Regions from separate parts of the Jejuibacter calystegiae genome, predicted to be linked through region 2. Evidence: predicted binding sites of a transcription regulator. Region 2 holds the regulator's gene; each other region holds the start of a gene.
What was found. Region 2 encodes CRP, which controls carbon source genes, mostly activating them, when cyclic AMP is high. Its sites were predicted from a motif close to ATGTGANNNNNNTCACAT; they were not measured.

Region 1: uxuA (mannonate dehydratase) is a predicted target of CRP. The motif match lies at 3,485-3,502, and genes of this name have one in related genera.
Region 3: epd (erythrose-4-phosphate dehydrogenase) is a predicted target of CRP. The motif match lies at 1,551-1,568, and genes of this name have one in related genera.

The regions. Positions count from the first base shown of each region.
Region 1 covers NZ_CP040428.1:4,680,827-4,685,385, forward strand. The annotation lists gene setB (sugar efflux transporter SetB) at 1-1,093, shown strand, start outside; gene FEM41_RS21955 (YkgJ family cysteine cluster protein) at 1,090-1,344, opposite strand; gene yeiP (elongation factor P-like protein YeiP) at 1,496-2,068, shown strand; gene uxuA (mannonate dehydratase) at 2,204-3,394, opposite strand; gene FEM41_RS21970 (mannitol dehydrogenase family protein) at 3,594-4,559, shown strand, end outside.
Region 2 covers NZ_CP040428.1:738,458-743,016, forward strand. The annotation lists gene FEM41_RS03505 (YheU family protein) at 1-156, shown strand, start outside; gene FEM41_RS03510 (phosphoribulokinase) at 226-1,092, shown strand; gene FEM41_RS03515 (OsmC family protein) at 1,137-1,541, opposite strand; gene crp (cAMP-activated global transcriptional regulator CRP) at 1,847-2,479, shown strand; gene FEM41_RS03525 (YccS/YhfK family putative transporter) at 2,552-4,559, shown strand, end outside.
Region 3 covers NZ_CP040428.1:211,978-216,536, forward strand. The annotation lists gene pgk (phosphoglycerate kinase) at 1-278, opposite strand, end outside; gene epd (erythrose-4-phosphate dehydrogenase) at 328-1,347, opposite strand; gene tkt (transketolase) at 1,643-3,634, opposite strand; gene loiP (metalloprotease LoiP) at 3,895-4,559, shown strand, end outside.

The sequences.
Region 1 (4,559 bases), 1.2 Mb from region 2:
CGGCGCACTCCAGACGCCCACCCTGAGCCTGTTTCTGAGTGAAGAAGTTCATGCCCGTCCTGCCATGGTGGGGTTGTTCTTTACCGGCAGTGCGGTTATCGGCATTCTGGTCAGCCAGTTTCTGGCCAGCCATTCCGACCGCCGTGGCGATCGTAAGAGCCTGATTCTGGGCTGCTGCCTGCTGGGGGCGCTGGCCTGCGTCCTGTTCGCCTGGAACCGTAACTACTTTATTCTGCTGTTTATCGGCGTCTTTCTTAGCAGCTTTGGCTCTACGGCTAACCCACAAATGTTCGCCCTGGCCCGGGAACACGCGGAGCGCACCGGGCGCGAAGCGGTAATGTTCAGCTCTATCCTGCGCGCCCAGGTGTCGCTGGCCTGGGTGGTAGGACCGCCGCTGGCCTACGCGCTGGCGCTGGGTTTCGGCTTCGAGGTCATGTACCTCAGCGCCGCTGCGGCCTTTATCGTCTGCGGGCTGATCGTTTGGTTTTGGCTGCCGTCGATGCGTAAAGATCCCGCCGCCGGGGCAGGCGTACTGGAAGCGCCGCGCCGCAATCGTCGCGACGCCCTGCTGTTGTTTACCGCCTGTACCATGATGTGGGGCAGCAACAGCCTCTATATCATTAATATGCCGCTCTATATTATCCACGAGCTCAAGCTGCCGGAAAAACTGGCCGGTCTGATGATGGGCACCGCCGCCGGGCTGGAGATTCCCACCATGCTGATCGCCGGTTATTACGCCCGGCGCTTCGGCAAACGCTTCCTGATGCGGGTGGCGGTGGTCGGCGGGCTGCTGTTCTATATCGGTATGCTGACGGTGCACAACCCAATACTGCTGCTGGCTCTACAGCTAATGAACGCTATCTATATTGGGATTCTGGCGGGTATCGGTATGCTCTATTTTCAGGATCTGATGCCCGGTCAGGCGGGCGCCGCCACCACGCTGTACACCAATACCACCCGCGTCGGCTGGATTATTGCCGGTTCGCTGGCAGGCATAGCTGCAGAGATCTGGAGTTACCATTCGGTATTCTGGCTGGCACTGGGGATGATTGCCGTTACCGTCTGGTGTCTGCTGCGTATTCGCGACGTTTAGGGCGCTGTCGCCTGCTCCAGGTGGATAAGATACGCCAGCGCCTGGGTCCGGCTGGTGCCGCACATGGCGGCATCTGGACTCAGGCTGGCGCACACCGCAGGGCGCAGCACAGAGCCAAAGATTTTACAGCGCTGACGCTCGTCGAGCTGTACGCAGGGTACGCCTGCGGGTTTGCCCTGAGGCATACCGGGAATCGGACTGGATATGGAAGGAGCAGTGCAGCAGGCACCGCAGTCGGGGCGACAGTCCATCGGATGGCTCCGGCCAGGGAAACCGCCACTCTAACAGCCCATCCGGCATGGCGCCACTCTCTTTACCCGCCAGAGAATTCACTTGCCTGAATGCCATGCCGCGAGTACCTTGTCGCCATATTTTTATCGCGTTATCGATCAGGATTAATTCATGGCAAGAGCTAACGAAATCAAACGCGGCATGGCCATCAACTACAATGGCAAGCTGCTGCTGGTGAAAGATATTGATATCCAGGCCCCAAGCGCTCGCGGCGCGGCCACGCTCTATAAGATGCGTTTTTCGGATGTCCGTACCGGTCTGAAGGTGGAAGAGCGCTTTAAGGGCGACGATATCCTCGACACTATCGTGCTCAGCCGCCGCCCGGTCAACTTCTCGTACGTCGACGGCAACGAATATGTCTTTATGGATGATGAAGACTACACCCCCTACTCCTTTAACCAGGAGCAGATCGCCGACGAATTGCAGTTTATTCCCGAAGGGGGCATTCCCGGTATGCAGGTGCTGACCTGGGACGGTCAGGTGCTGGCGCTGGAGCTGCCTCAGACGGTGGATCTGGAAATCACCGAAACCGCGCCGGGCATTAAGGGCGCTTCCGCCAGCGCCCGCACCAAACCGGCAACCCTCTCTACCGGCCTGACTATTCAGGTGCCGGAATATCTGGTCACCGGCGAGAAAATCCGTATTCACGTGGCCGAGCGCCGCTATATGGGGCGCGCCGAGTAATCGTCCATAAGAATAAACAAGGAAAATCAATTCATTGATTTTCGGCTGATAACCACAAAGAGGGAAAAACCACGTTTTTCCCTCTTTGTCATCAACCTGACGGGAGGCTCTGCCTCCCGTTTTTTTACCTGCGAATCACAGCAGTTCAGGGAATAGCAGTTTTTTCAGCGCCAGCTCAACGCCGCGCACTTCCGCCAGCCCCTTCAGACGCCCGATAGCCGAATAGCCCGGGTTGGTCTTTTTATGCAGATCGTCCAGCATCTGGTGACCGTGATCCGGACGCATCGGGATCGGGCGCAAATCGCCCGCCGCTTTACGTCGAGACTCCTCAGTCAGAATCGCCTTCACCACCGCGACCATATCCACATCGCCCTGCAGATGCGCCCCTTCATGGAAGGTTTTCGGATTCTGCTCCCGGCAGGTGGCACGCAGATGGGTAAAGTGAATACGATCGCCAAAGGTTTCGATCATATTCACCAAATCGTTATCGGCGCGAACGCCGTAAGAACCGGTGCACATCGTGAAGCCGTTGTAGATGCTGTCCACGGTCTGTTTCATCCACTGCATATCGTCAATGGTAGAAACAATGCGCGGCAGGCCCAGGATCGGGCGCGGCGGATCGTCCGGATGGATAGCCAGGCGAACGCCCGCCTGTTCCGCCACCGGCACCACCGCTTTCAGGAAGTAAGCCATGTTCTCACGCAGCTGTGCCTTATCGATACCGTCATATTCCGCCAGACGGGCACGGAACTGATCGAGGGTATAGCCCTCTTCCGCGCCGGGCAGGCCTGCAATGATGTTGCGGGTTAGCTTGTCGATGTCAGCGGCGCTCATGGCGGCGAAGTAATCCGCCGCCTGGGCGCGCTCCTGCTCGCTATAGTCGGCTTCGGCCCCCGGGCGCTTAAGGATATGCAGTTCAAACGCCGCAAAGGCTATCTGATCGAAACGCAGCGCCTTTGAACCGTCCGGCAGCGTCCAGGCCAGATCGGTACGGGTCCAGTCCAGGATCGGCATAAAGTTGTAGCAGACGGTATCGATGCCGCATTCGGCCAGGTTACGCACGCTCTGCTGCCAGGCGGCGATATGCTGGTCGTAGTCGCCGCTATGGGTCTTGATATCCTCATGAATCGGGATGCTCTCGACCACTGACCAGGTGAGCCCTTTTTCCGCCAGCAGCCGCTGACGCTCGCGGATCTCTTCAACCGGCCATACCTGACCATTAGGGATATGGTGCAGCGCAGTAACCACGCCAGTCGCACCCGCCTGCCGTACATCGTCCAGGGTGACCGGATCATTCGGTCCATACCAACGCCAGGTTTGTTCCATCGCCATTTCCTCGCAAAAGATGTTATACCAATCGATCAACATGCCTACCCTACATGTCCATCTTAATACGTCAATATTCTCCGCCGCATTGGTTGATCTGCTTCACATTCCCCCGATAAATAAGGCACACCAATTTTATTTGTTGTCATATAACTTTACACTGACCATGTTAATCAATGGTTATCGGGAATAACATTTCATGAACACTATCGCCAGCGTCGCGCTACCGTCCGGCGTCCGTCAGCCGGGCTATGACCGCACACAGCTTAAAAGCCGCATCGTTCACCTGGGATTTGGCGCCTTCCACCGTGCCCACCAGGCGCTACTGACCGACAGGGTTCTAAACCAGCTGGGTGGCGACTGGGGCATTTGCGAAATCAGCCTGTTTAGCGGTGATAAACTAATGAGCGCGTTACGCGCCCAGGATCACCTTTATACGGTTCTGGAAAAGGGTCCCCAGGGCAGCGAAGCCATCGTGGTGGGCGCCGTTCACGAATGTCTGAATGCCCGGCTCGATGGCCTCTCCGCCATTATTGAAAAGTTCTGCGAGCCGCAGGTCGCCATTGTTTCGCTCACCATCACCGAAAAGGGCTACTGCATCGATCCGGCCAGCGGCCAGCTCGATTTAACGAATGAGCGCATCCGCCACGATCTTGAACATCCGGACCAGCCTCATTCCGCACCGGGCATTCTGGTGGAAGCCCTGGCGCGCCGTCGGGAGCGTGGCCTGGCCCCCTTTACCGTTCTCTCTTGCGATAACATTCCCGACAACGGGCATACGGTCCGCAATGCCGTTCTGGGGCTGGCGCAGCAGCGTGATGCGACCCTGACGACATGGATCCGCGATAGCGTGACTTTCCCCTCTACCATGGTAGACCGCATTGTGCCCGCCGCCACGGATGCGTCGCTTCAGGAGATCGCCGATGCAGTCGGGGTGGCAGATCCCTGCGGTATCTGCGCCGAACCCTGGATTCAATGGGTGGTTGAGGATAACTTCGTGGCCGGCCGACCAGCCTGGGAGCAGGTAGGCGTACAGATGGTACAGGATGTTCTGCCCTGGGAAGAGATGAAGCTGCGTATGCTCAACGGCAGCCACTCGTTTCTTGCCTGGCTGGGCTATCTGGCAGGCTTTGAGACCATTGCCGACTGCATGGCCGATGCCGAT
Region 2 (4,559 bases):
TTGCGCGAAGGCACCGATTACGGTGAACATGAGCGTTCGCTCGAACAAAAAGTGGCGGATGTAAAGCATCAGCTACAAACCGGCGAAGCCGTTGTGGTATGGTCGGAACTTCATGAAACGGTCAACATCATGCCGCGCTCGCAATTCCGCGGCTAATATCTGGTTTACCAAACAATTCGCCGTGTTTCAGTGGCTACACCCCTGTACTCAAGGAGTTGCTCAGCTATGTCCACCAGGCATCCGATTATCGCCGTCACCGGTTCCAGCGGTGCGGGAACCACCACCACCAGCATCGCATTTCGTAAGATTTTCGCCGAACTTGGGCTCAGAGCCGCCGAGCTCGAAGGTGACAGTTTCCACCGCTATACCCGCCCGGAAATGGATATGGAGATTCGCAAGGCCCGGGATTTAGGGCGCCATATCAGCTATTTCGGCCCGGACGCCAATGACTTTGGTCTGCTGGAAAATACCTTTACCGAATATGGTCATAGCGGTACGGGAAAGTCCCGCAAATATCTACATACCTACGATGAAGCAGTGCCCTGGGATCAGGTGCCAGGCACCTTTACTCCCTGGCAGCCGCTACCAGAACCTACGGACGTGCTGTTCTACGAAGGGCTGCACGGCGGCGTGGTCACCTCGCAGCACGATGTGGCGCAGCATGTGGATCTACTGGTCGGCGTAGTACCCATCGTCAACCTGGAGTGGATTCAGAAACTGGTGCGCGACACCAGCGAGCGCGGCCATTCCCGTGAAGCCGTGATGGATTCGGTGGTGCGTTCGATGGAAGACTACATCAACTACATCACCCCGCAGTTCTCACGTACCCACATCAACTTCCAGCGCGTGCCGACGGTAGATACCTCTAATCCCTTCGCCGCCAGAGAGATCCCGTCGCTGGATGAAAGCTTTGTGGTGATCCACTTCCGGGATCTGGAGGTCGATTATCCCTGGCTGCTGGCGATGCTGCAGGGCTCGTTTATCTCGCATATCAATACGCTGGTGGTGCCGGGCGGCAAGATGGGACTGGCGATGGAGCTGATTATGACGCCGCTGGTGCGGCGCATTATGGAAGGTAAAAAGATAGCCTAATCCCTGGCTGGGGAGGGGAATCTGTCTCCCCTCCCCAGCCAGCATCAGCCTTCCACCACCTCATATGAATGGGTGATATTCACCGCTTTACCCAACATCAGCGCCACAGAGCAGTATTTCTCGGCAGACAAATCCACCGCACGCGACACCGCATTGTCTTTCAGATCCTGGCCGGTAACGATAAAGTGCAGATTGATATGAGTGAACAGGCGCGGCGCCTCTTCACGACGCTCCGAGGTTAGCTTCACCTCGCAGTCGGTCACGCCGTGGCGACCCTTTTGCAGAATAGAGACCACATCGATGGCGCTACAGCTTCCCACCGCCATCAGCACCATCTCCATCGGACTGGGGGCCTTGTCGCCGGAATTCCCGTCCATCAGCACCTGATGCCCGGAGGCGGACTCACCCAGGAAAGTCAGGCCCTCAACCCATTTTACTCGTGACTGCATGTTGTCGCTCCCATCAAGCCATTCTTCCCCACAGAGTAAGCCGCCGCAAAGAAAGTCGCAACAGAAGGCGATCCGGGTCAAGCTGAAACGAGACAATAGGAGACACCCGGAAAAAGCTATGCTAAAACACTGAGGATACCCTCTCGCGGCGCGGCGAAGCGCGTACGGGATGAAATTTCACGTGAAATTTATGTAGCTTACAGGCTTTTCTCATGCCAGATCCCCAAGAGCGGGGACAAACGATCAATACGCCCGGAGGCCCATATTCTTCCGGGCGTCAGCTTATAACCAGAGGATAACCGCGCATGGTGCTTGGCAAACCGCAAACAGACCCGACTCTCGAATGGTTTTTGTCTCATTGCCACATTCATAAGTATCCATCGAAGAGCACACTTATTCATCAGGGTGAAAAAGCCGAAACCCTCTATTACATCGTTAAGGGCTCTGTCGCAGTACTTATCAAAGATGAGGAAGGGAAAGAGATGATCCTCTCTTACCTGAATCAGGGGGATTTCATTGGTGAACTGGGGCTATTCGAAGAAGGCCAGGAGCGTAGCGCCTGGGTACGGGCGAAAACCGCCTGCGAAGTCGCTGAAATCTCCTATAAGAAATTCCGTCAGCTGATCCAGGTAAACCCGGACATTCTGATGCGCCTTTCCTCGCAGATGGCCCGCCGTCTGCAGGTCACCTCAGAGAAAGTGGGCAATCTCGCCTTCCTGGATGTGACAGGTCGTATCGCACAGACTCTGCTGAACCTGGCAAAACAGCCGGACGCAATGACCCATCCGGACGGAATGCAGATCAAAATCACCCGTCAGGAAATCGGGCAGATCGTGGGCTGTTCCCGCGAAACCGTTGGCCGTATTCTGAAGATGCTGGAAGATCAAAACCTGATCTCCGCACACGGGAAAACCATCGTCGTCTTCGGTACCCGTTAATCCCGGTCTGTAACGGCGTGTTGTGGCAACGCGCCGTTTTTCTCTTTGCCACTGACGCGTTACCCTGTGCCAATGCGCCGACTGATCTATCACCCCGAAGTTAACTACGCGCTGCGTCAGACCCTGGTACTGTCGCTGCCGGTGATTATCGGGCTAATATTCGGTAGCCTGCAACAGGGCCTGCTCTTCTCGCTGGTTCCCGCCTGTTGCAATATCGCGGGCCTGGATACCCCCCATAAACGTTTCTTTAAACGCCTGATCGTCGGCGGCTCGCTGTTCGCCTTTAGCAGCCTGATGGTGCAGCTACTGCTGATGGAAAAGCTGCCACTGGCCGCCATCTTCTTCGGAATGGCGCTGTTACTGGGCGTTACGGCGGAAATCAGCGCCCTGCATGGCCGCCTGTTGCCTGCTTCGCTTATCGCCGCGATCTTTACTCTGGGGCTGGCCGGCAATATGCCGGTCTGGCAGCCGATGCTGCTGTATGCGCTCGGCACCCTGTGGTACGGCGCCTTTAACTGGTTCTGGTTCTGGATGTGGCGTGAGCAGCCGCTACGCGAGACCCTGAGCCTGCTCTATCGCGAACTGGCGGACTACTGCGAAGCCAAATACAGCCTGCTGACCCAGCATACCGATCCGGAAAATGCGCTGCCGCCGCTGCTGATTCGTCAGCAAAAGGTGGTGGATCTCATCAGCCTCTGTTATCAGCAGTTGCATATGCTATCTGCCACCAGCCGCCAGAATGATTATAAGCGCCTGCTGCGCGTCTTTCAGGTGGCGCTGGATCTTCAGGAGCATATTTCCGTCAGCCTTCACCAGCCTGAAGAGGTACAGAAACTGGTAGAGCAGAGCCACGCGGAACCGGTGATTCGCTGGGCGGCCCGTACCGTGGCCGCCCGGCTGCGCGTAGTCAGCGACGATATACTCTACCACCGCTATCCCCGGCGCTTTAGCATGGAAAAACCCATCTCCGCGCTGGAAAAGATTGCCCGCCAGCATCCGGAAAACCCGGTGGGGCAGTTCTGCCACTATCACTTCAGCCGTATCGCCCGACTACTGCGCACCCAGCGCCCGCTCTATATTCGGGATCTGATGGCCGACCGGCAACAGCATCTTCCGCTGCTTCGGGCGCTGCGCAGCTATCTGTCGCTGAAGTCCTCGGCGCTGCGTAGCGCAGCGCGCATTGGAACCATGCTTGCCATCGCCAGTCTGCTTGGCGCCGCGCTCAATCTGCCCAAACCCTGGTGGATACTAATGACCATCATGTTTGTCACCCAGAACGGCTATGGCGCCACCCGGGTACGCATTCTGCACCGGGCGGGGGGAACTATCGCGGGTCTGTTAATTGCGGCGGGCGCGCTACACTTTAACGTACCCCAGGGCTATATTCTGGCGGGAATGCTGCTGATAACGCTGATTGGCTACCTGATAATCCGTAAACATTACGCGCTGGCGACCGTCGGATTTACCATCACTGCGGTTTACAGCCTGCAACTGCTTTCGCTGAGCGGTGAGCAGTTTATTATGACCCGACTGGTGGATACGCTGCTCGGTTGCCTGATCGCCTTTGGCGGCATGGTCTGGCTGTGGCCTCAGTGGCAGAGCGGCCTGCTACGACAGAATGCCCACGATGCGCTGGAGCGCGACCAGCAGGCCATCCGCCAGATCCTGAGCGACGATCCACAGCCCGGCCCGCTGGCCTGGGAGCGAATGCGGGTCAATCAGGCCCATAATGCGCTCTATAACTCGCTAAATCAGGCAATGCAGGAGCCATCATTCAATAACCGTTACCTGGCCGATATGAAGCTATGGGTAACCCACAGCCAGTTTATCGTCGAGCATATTAACGCCATGACGATCCTGGCGCGCGAGCATAATATGCTGACGCCAGCGCTGGCCCAACGCTATCTGCAATCCTGTGAAATCGCTATTCAGCGCTGCCAGCAACGGCTGACCTGGGACAACCCCGACGACAGCGGCGCCATTCACGTACTGGACGACCCCGAGGCGCTCACCATTGGCCCAATGAGCACCATGGAGCGCCATCTGGATCGCATCCTCAGCCATCTGAATGCGATGCATA
Region 3 (4,559 bases), 530 kb from region 2:
TTCGCCAGACGAACCGGATTAGAGAGCTTGTCTTTCAGGTAGTTAACTACCGGCAGCAGAGAGAATTCTTCGTTGTACTCGCCTTCGGTCGGACGACCCAGGTGGGAAGTGACCATCACTTTTGCGCCCTGCTTCAGAGCCAGTTCGATGGTGGGCAGGGAGGCACGGATACGGGCATCGCTTGTCACTTTCCCATCTTTAACCGGCACGTTCAGATCCGCACGGATTAGCACGCGTTTACCAGCCAGATCCAGATCGGTCATCTTAATTACAGACATGGTGAATCCTCTCGTTGATTCTTAAAGTTTTGCAGGCGCAAACCGCGCCTTACCTGAAACCAGTGGCGGCCATCGCTAACGTTGTGTCGAGCATTCGGTTAGCAAAGCCCCATTCGTTGTCGCACCAGACCAGGGTTTTGACCAGGTGCCCACCGCTGACCCGCGTCTGGGTGCCATCAACGATGGCACTGTGCGGATCGTGGTTAAAATCTGTCGAGACCAACGGTAATTCCGTATAGTCAACTATACCATGAAATACCCCCTGTGCCGCTTTTTGCAGCAACAGGTTAACCTGTTCAACCGTCACCGCCTGGCGCAGCGTAACGCTCAGATCGATGGCAGTTACGTTGATGGTTGGCACCCTGACCGCTATCGCTTCAAAGCGGTCGCAAAACTGCGGAAAGATACGGGTAATGCCCGCCGCCAGCCGGGTATCAACCGGAATAATAGACTGGCTGGCCGCCCGGGTACGCCGCAGATCCGGGTGATATGCATCGATAACCTGCTGATCGTGCATCGCGGAGTGAATCGTGGTTACCGTTCCGGACTCAATGCCCCAGGCATCTTCCAGCAGCTTAATCACCGGGATAATGCAATTGGTGGTGCAGGAGGCGTTGGACACCATACGATCTTCCGCCCTGAGCGCCTGATGATTCACCCCGTAAACCACGGTAGCGTCCAGGTCATTCCCTCCGGGATGAGAGAACAGCACCTTCTTCGCACCTGCGGCGAGATGCAATTCGGCATCGGCCCTGCTGCCGTACACGCCGGTGCAGTCCAACACCACATCAATACCCAGATCGCGCCAGGGAAGCCGTTCGGGTTCGCGCAAATGCAGCAGGCGCACAACGTCATCGCCAATCCACAGTTGGTCACGCTCCTGACGAACGTCCCAACCGAAGCGCCCGTGGCTGGTATCGTACTTAAGCAGATGCGCCATCCCGGCGGAATCCGCCAGTTCGTTGATAGCCACCACGGCAATCTCCGCGCGGCGCCCGGATTCGTAGAGGGCGCGAACCACATTGCGTCCGATGCGGCCAAAGCCATTAATCGCGATGCGTACGGTCATATCTCTCCTGCCAGATTCCCACCAAAACGGCTGACAGAGTAATCCAGCGTGATGCCTTAAGGAATCTTTGCATGCCCAAAGGGTGACTGTTTGGTCGTTTGTCGAGCATTTTTTCTACTGAAACGAAACAACTGAAACGCTTCAGCTAGAATAAGCGAAACGGCCGCTAAAAGGAACGCCCTGGGTGCGGTACCGGGAAAATAACTTGATGTGCGTCACAAAATAACGTCACTGGAAGGAAGCCAACGAAAAAAGGCTCCCACCGGGAGCCTTTCATCAATACCCGATAATGGGGTTACAGCAGCGCTTTCGCTTTGTTAACCACGTTATCCACGGTGAAGCCAAACTCTTCGAACAGTTTCTCTGCCGGAGCAGACTCACCAAAGGTGGTCATACCCACGATATCGCCGTTCAGACCCACATACTTGAACCAGTAGTCGGCGATACCAGCTTCGATAGCCACACGAGCGCTAACGGCTTTCGGCAGTACCGATTCACGATAAGCGGCATCCTGCTTGTCGAAAGCGTCGGTGGACGGCATGGAAACCACGCGCGCCTGCACCCCTTCCGCCGTCAGGCGATCCCAGGCAGCCACGGCCAGCTCAACTTCAGAGCCGGTGGCGATCAGAATCAGCTGCGGCTGGCCTGCGCAATCTTTCAGCACATAACCGCCGCGAGCAACGTCCGCCAGCTGCTGAGCGCTACGCTCCTGCTGCGCCAGGTTCTGGCGGGAGAGGATCAGCGCGGTCGGACCGTCGTGACGCTCAACGCCATATTTCCAGGCAATGGCAGATTCCACCTGATCACAGGGGCGCCAGGTGCTCATATTCGGCGTCAGACGCAGGGAAGAGAGCTGCTCAACCGGCTGGTGAGTCGGGCCATCTTCGCCCAGACCGATAGAGTCATGGGTGTACACCATCACGTGGCGCTGCTTCATCAGTGCCGCCATACGCACCGCGTTACGGGCATATTCAACGAACATCAGGAAGGTAGAGGTGTACGGCAGGAAACCGCCGTGCAGCGCGATACCGTTGGCGATAGCGGTCATACCGAATTCACGCACGCCGTAGTGGATATAGTTACCCGCCGGATCTTCATTCAGCGCTTTAGAGCCGGACCACAGCGTCAGGTTAGACGGCGCCAGGTCGGCGGAGCCGCCCAGGAATTCAGGCAGCCAGGGACCGAAAGCTTCGATAGCGTTCTGGGAAGCTTTACGGCTGGCGATTTTCGCCGGCTCAGCCTGCAGTTTCTCGACGAAAGACTGCGCTTTTTCCGCAAAGTCGGCCGGCATTTCGCCCTTCATACGGCGGGTAAATTCTGCGGCTTCCTGCGGGAAAGCTTTCGCATAGGCGGCAAATTTCTCATTCCAGGCATGCTCTTTCGCAAGGCCCGCCTCTTTGGCGTCCCACTGCGCGTAGATATCCTGAGGAATCACAAACGGCTCATACTTCCAGCCAAGCGCTTCGCGGGTAGCGGCAACTTCGGCATCGCCCAGCGGCGCACCGTGGGAGTCATGAGAACCGGCCTTGTTCGGCGAGCCAAAACCGATAATGGTTTTGCACATCAGCAGAGAAGGCTTGTCAGTGACGCCACGCGCTTCTTCAATGGCGGCTTTAATAGCGTCAGCGTCGTGACCATCAACGCCACGAACCACGTGCCAGCCGTAAGCTTCGAAGCGCTTCGCGGTATCGTCGGTAAACCAGCCATCCACTTCGCCATCAATGGAGATACCGTTATCGTCGTAGAAAGCGACCAGTTTGCCCAGCTTCAGGGTACCCGCCAGCGAGCACACTTCGTGGGAGATCCCTTCCATCATGCAGCCATCGCCCAGGAAGGTATAGGTATGATGATCGACAATATCGTGGCCCGGACGGTTAAACTGCGCCGCCATGGTTTTTTCGGCAATCGCCATACCCACCGCGTTGGCAATCCCCTGCCCCAGCGGACCGGTGGTGGTTTCAACGCCCGGCGTGTAACCGACTTCCGGGTGGCCCGGCGTTTTCGAATGCAGCTGACGGAAGTTCTGCAGTTCGGACATCGGCAGATCGTAGCCGGTGAGGTGCAGCAGGCTGTAGATCAGCATGGAACCATGCCCGTTCGAGAGCACAAAGCGGTCGCGATCGGCCCAGTGCGGGTTGGTCGGATTGTGATTCATGTAATCGCGCCACAGAACTTCTGCGATATCCGCCATACCCATAGGGGCACCCGGGTGACCGGATTTGGCTTTCTGAACGGCGTCCATGCTGAGCGCACGAATGGCATTGGCAAGCTCTTTACGAGAAGACATTTTGACTCCAGATCGGATGGTTACAGGCTACGCCTTAGATTTGAACAAAAATGTTATCAACAATGTACCGCAAGCCGCTGGTCATGTACATGGAGCATCCTTTTGTCCACTTAGGAAATCTCCGGAACGGGCAATAAAACCGGACAATGACTCGCCCACGACAGGGGTTCTTATTTATACTCAGCCCCAGGTCGGCGCCTGATATCATCGTCGCCGCTTTTCAGATCCCTTCATTATCTTTTTAAAACGGAAGTTAACACATGAAAATGCGTCCGATGCTGTTGGGTATCGTCGCCGCAACGACACTGCTGAGTGGCTGCCAGACTCTTGATTCCGGCGGCTCGGGATCCTCTGATTCCAGTATTCTAAATCTGTTCCCGGTCAGCGATGAACAGGTCATCGAACTGAGCGACAAAGCCTGTACTGAAATGGACAGTAAATCGACTATTGCGCCAGCCAACAGCGAATACAGCCAACGCCTGAACAAAATTGCCAGCGCCCTGGGGAGCGATATTAACGGCGTGAAGACCAACTATAAGGTCTATCAGTCCAAAGAGGTCAACGCCTTCGCCATGGCCAACGGCTGTATTCGCGTCTACAGCGGGCTGATGGACATGATGAACGATAACGAGGTGGAAGCGGTTGTCGGCCACGAAATGGGCCACGTAGCGCTCGGCCATGTGAAAAAAGGAATTCAGGTCGCCATGGGCACCAATACCCTGCGAGCGATTGCCGCCTCAGCCGGGGGAATTCTGGGCAGCCTCTCCCAATCGGAACTGGGCGCGCTGGGCGGGCAGTTGGTTAACGCGCAATTCTCACGACGCCAGGAGTCCGAAGCCGACGACTACTCCTACGATCTGCTACGCAAACGAGGCATCAACCCTTCCGGGCTGGTCACCAGCTTCGAGAAACTGGCCAAAATGGA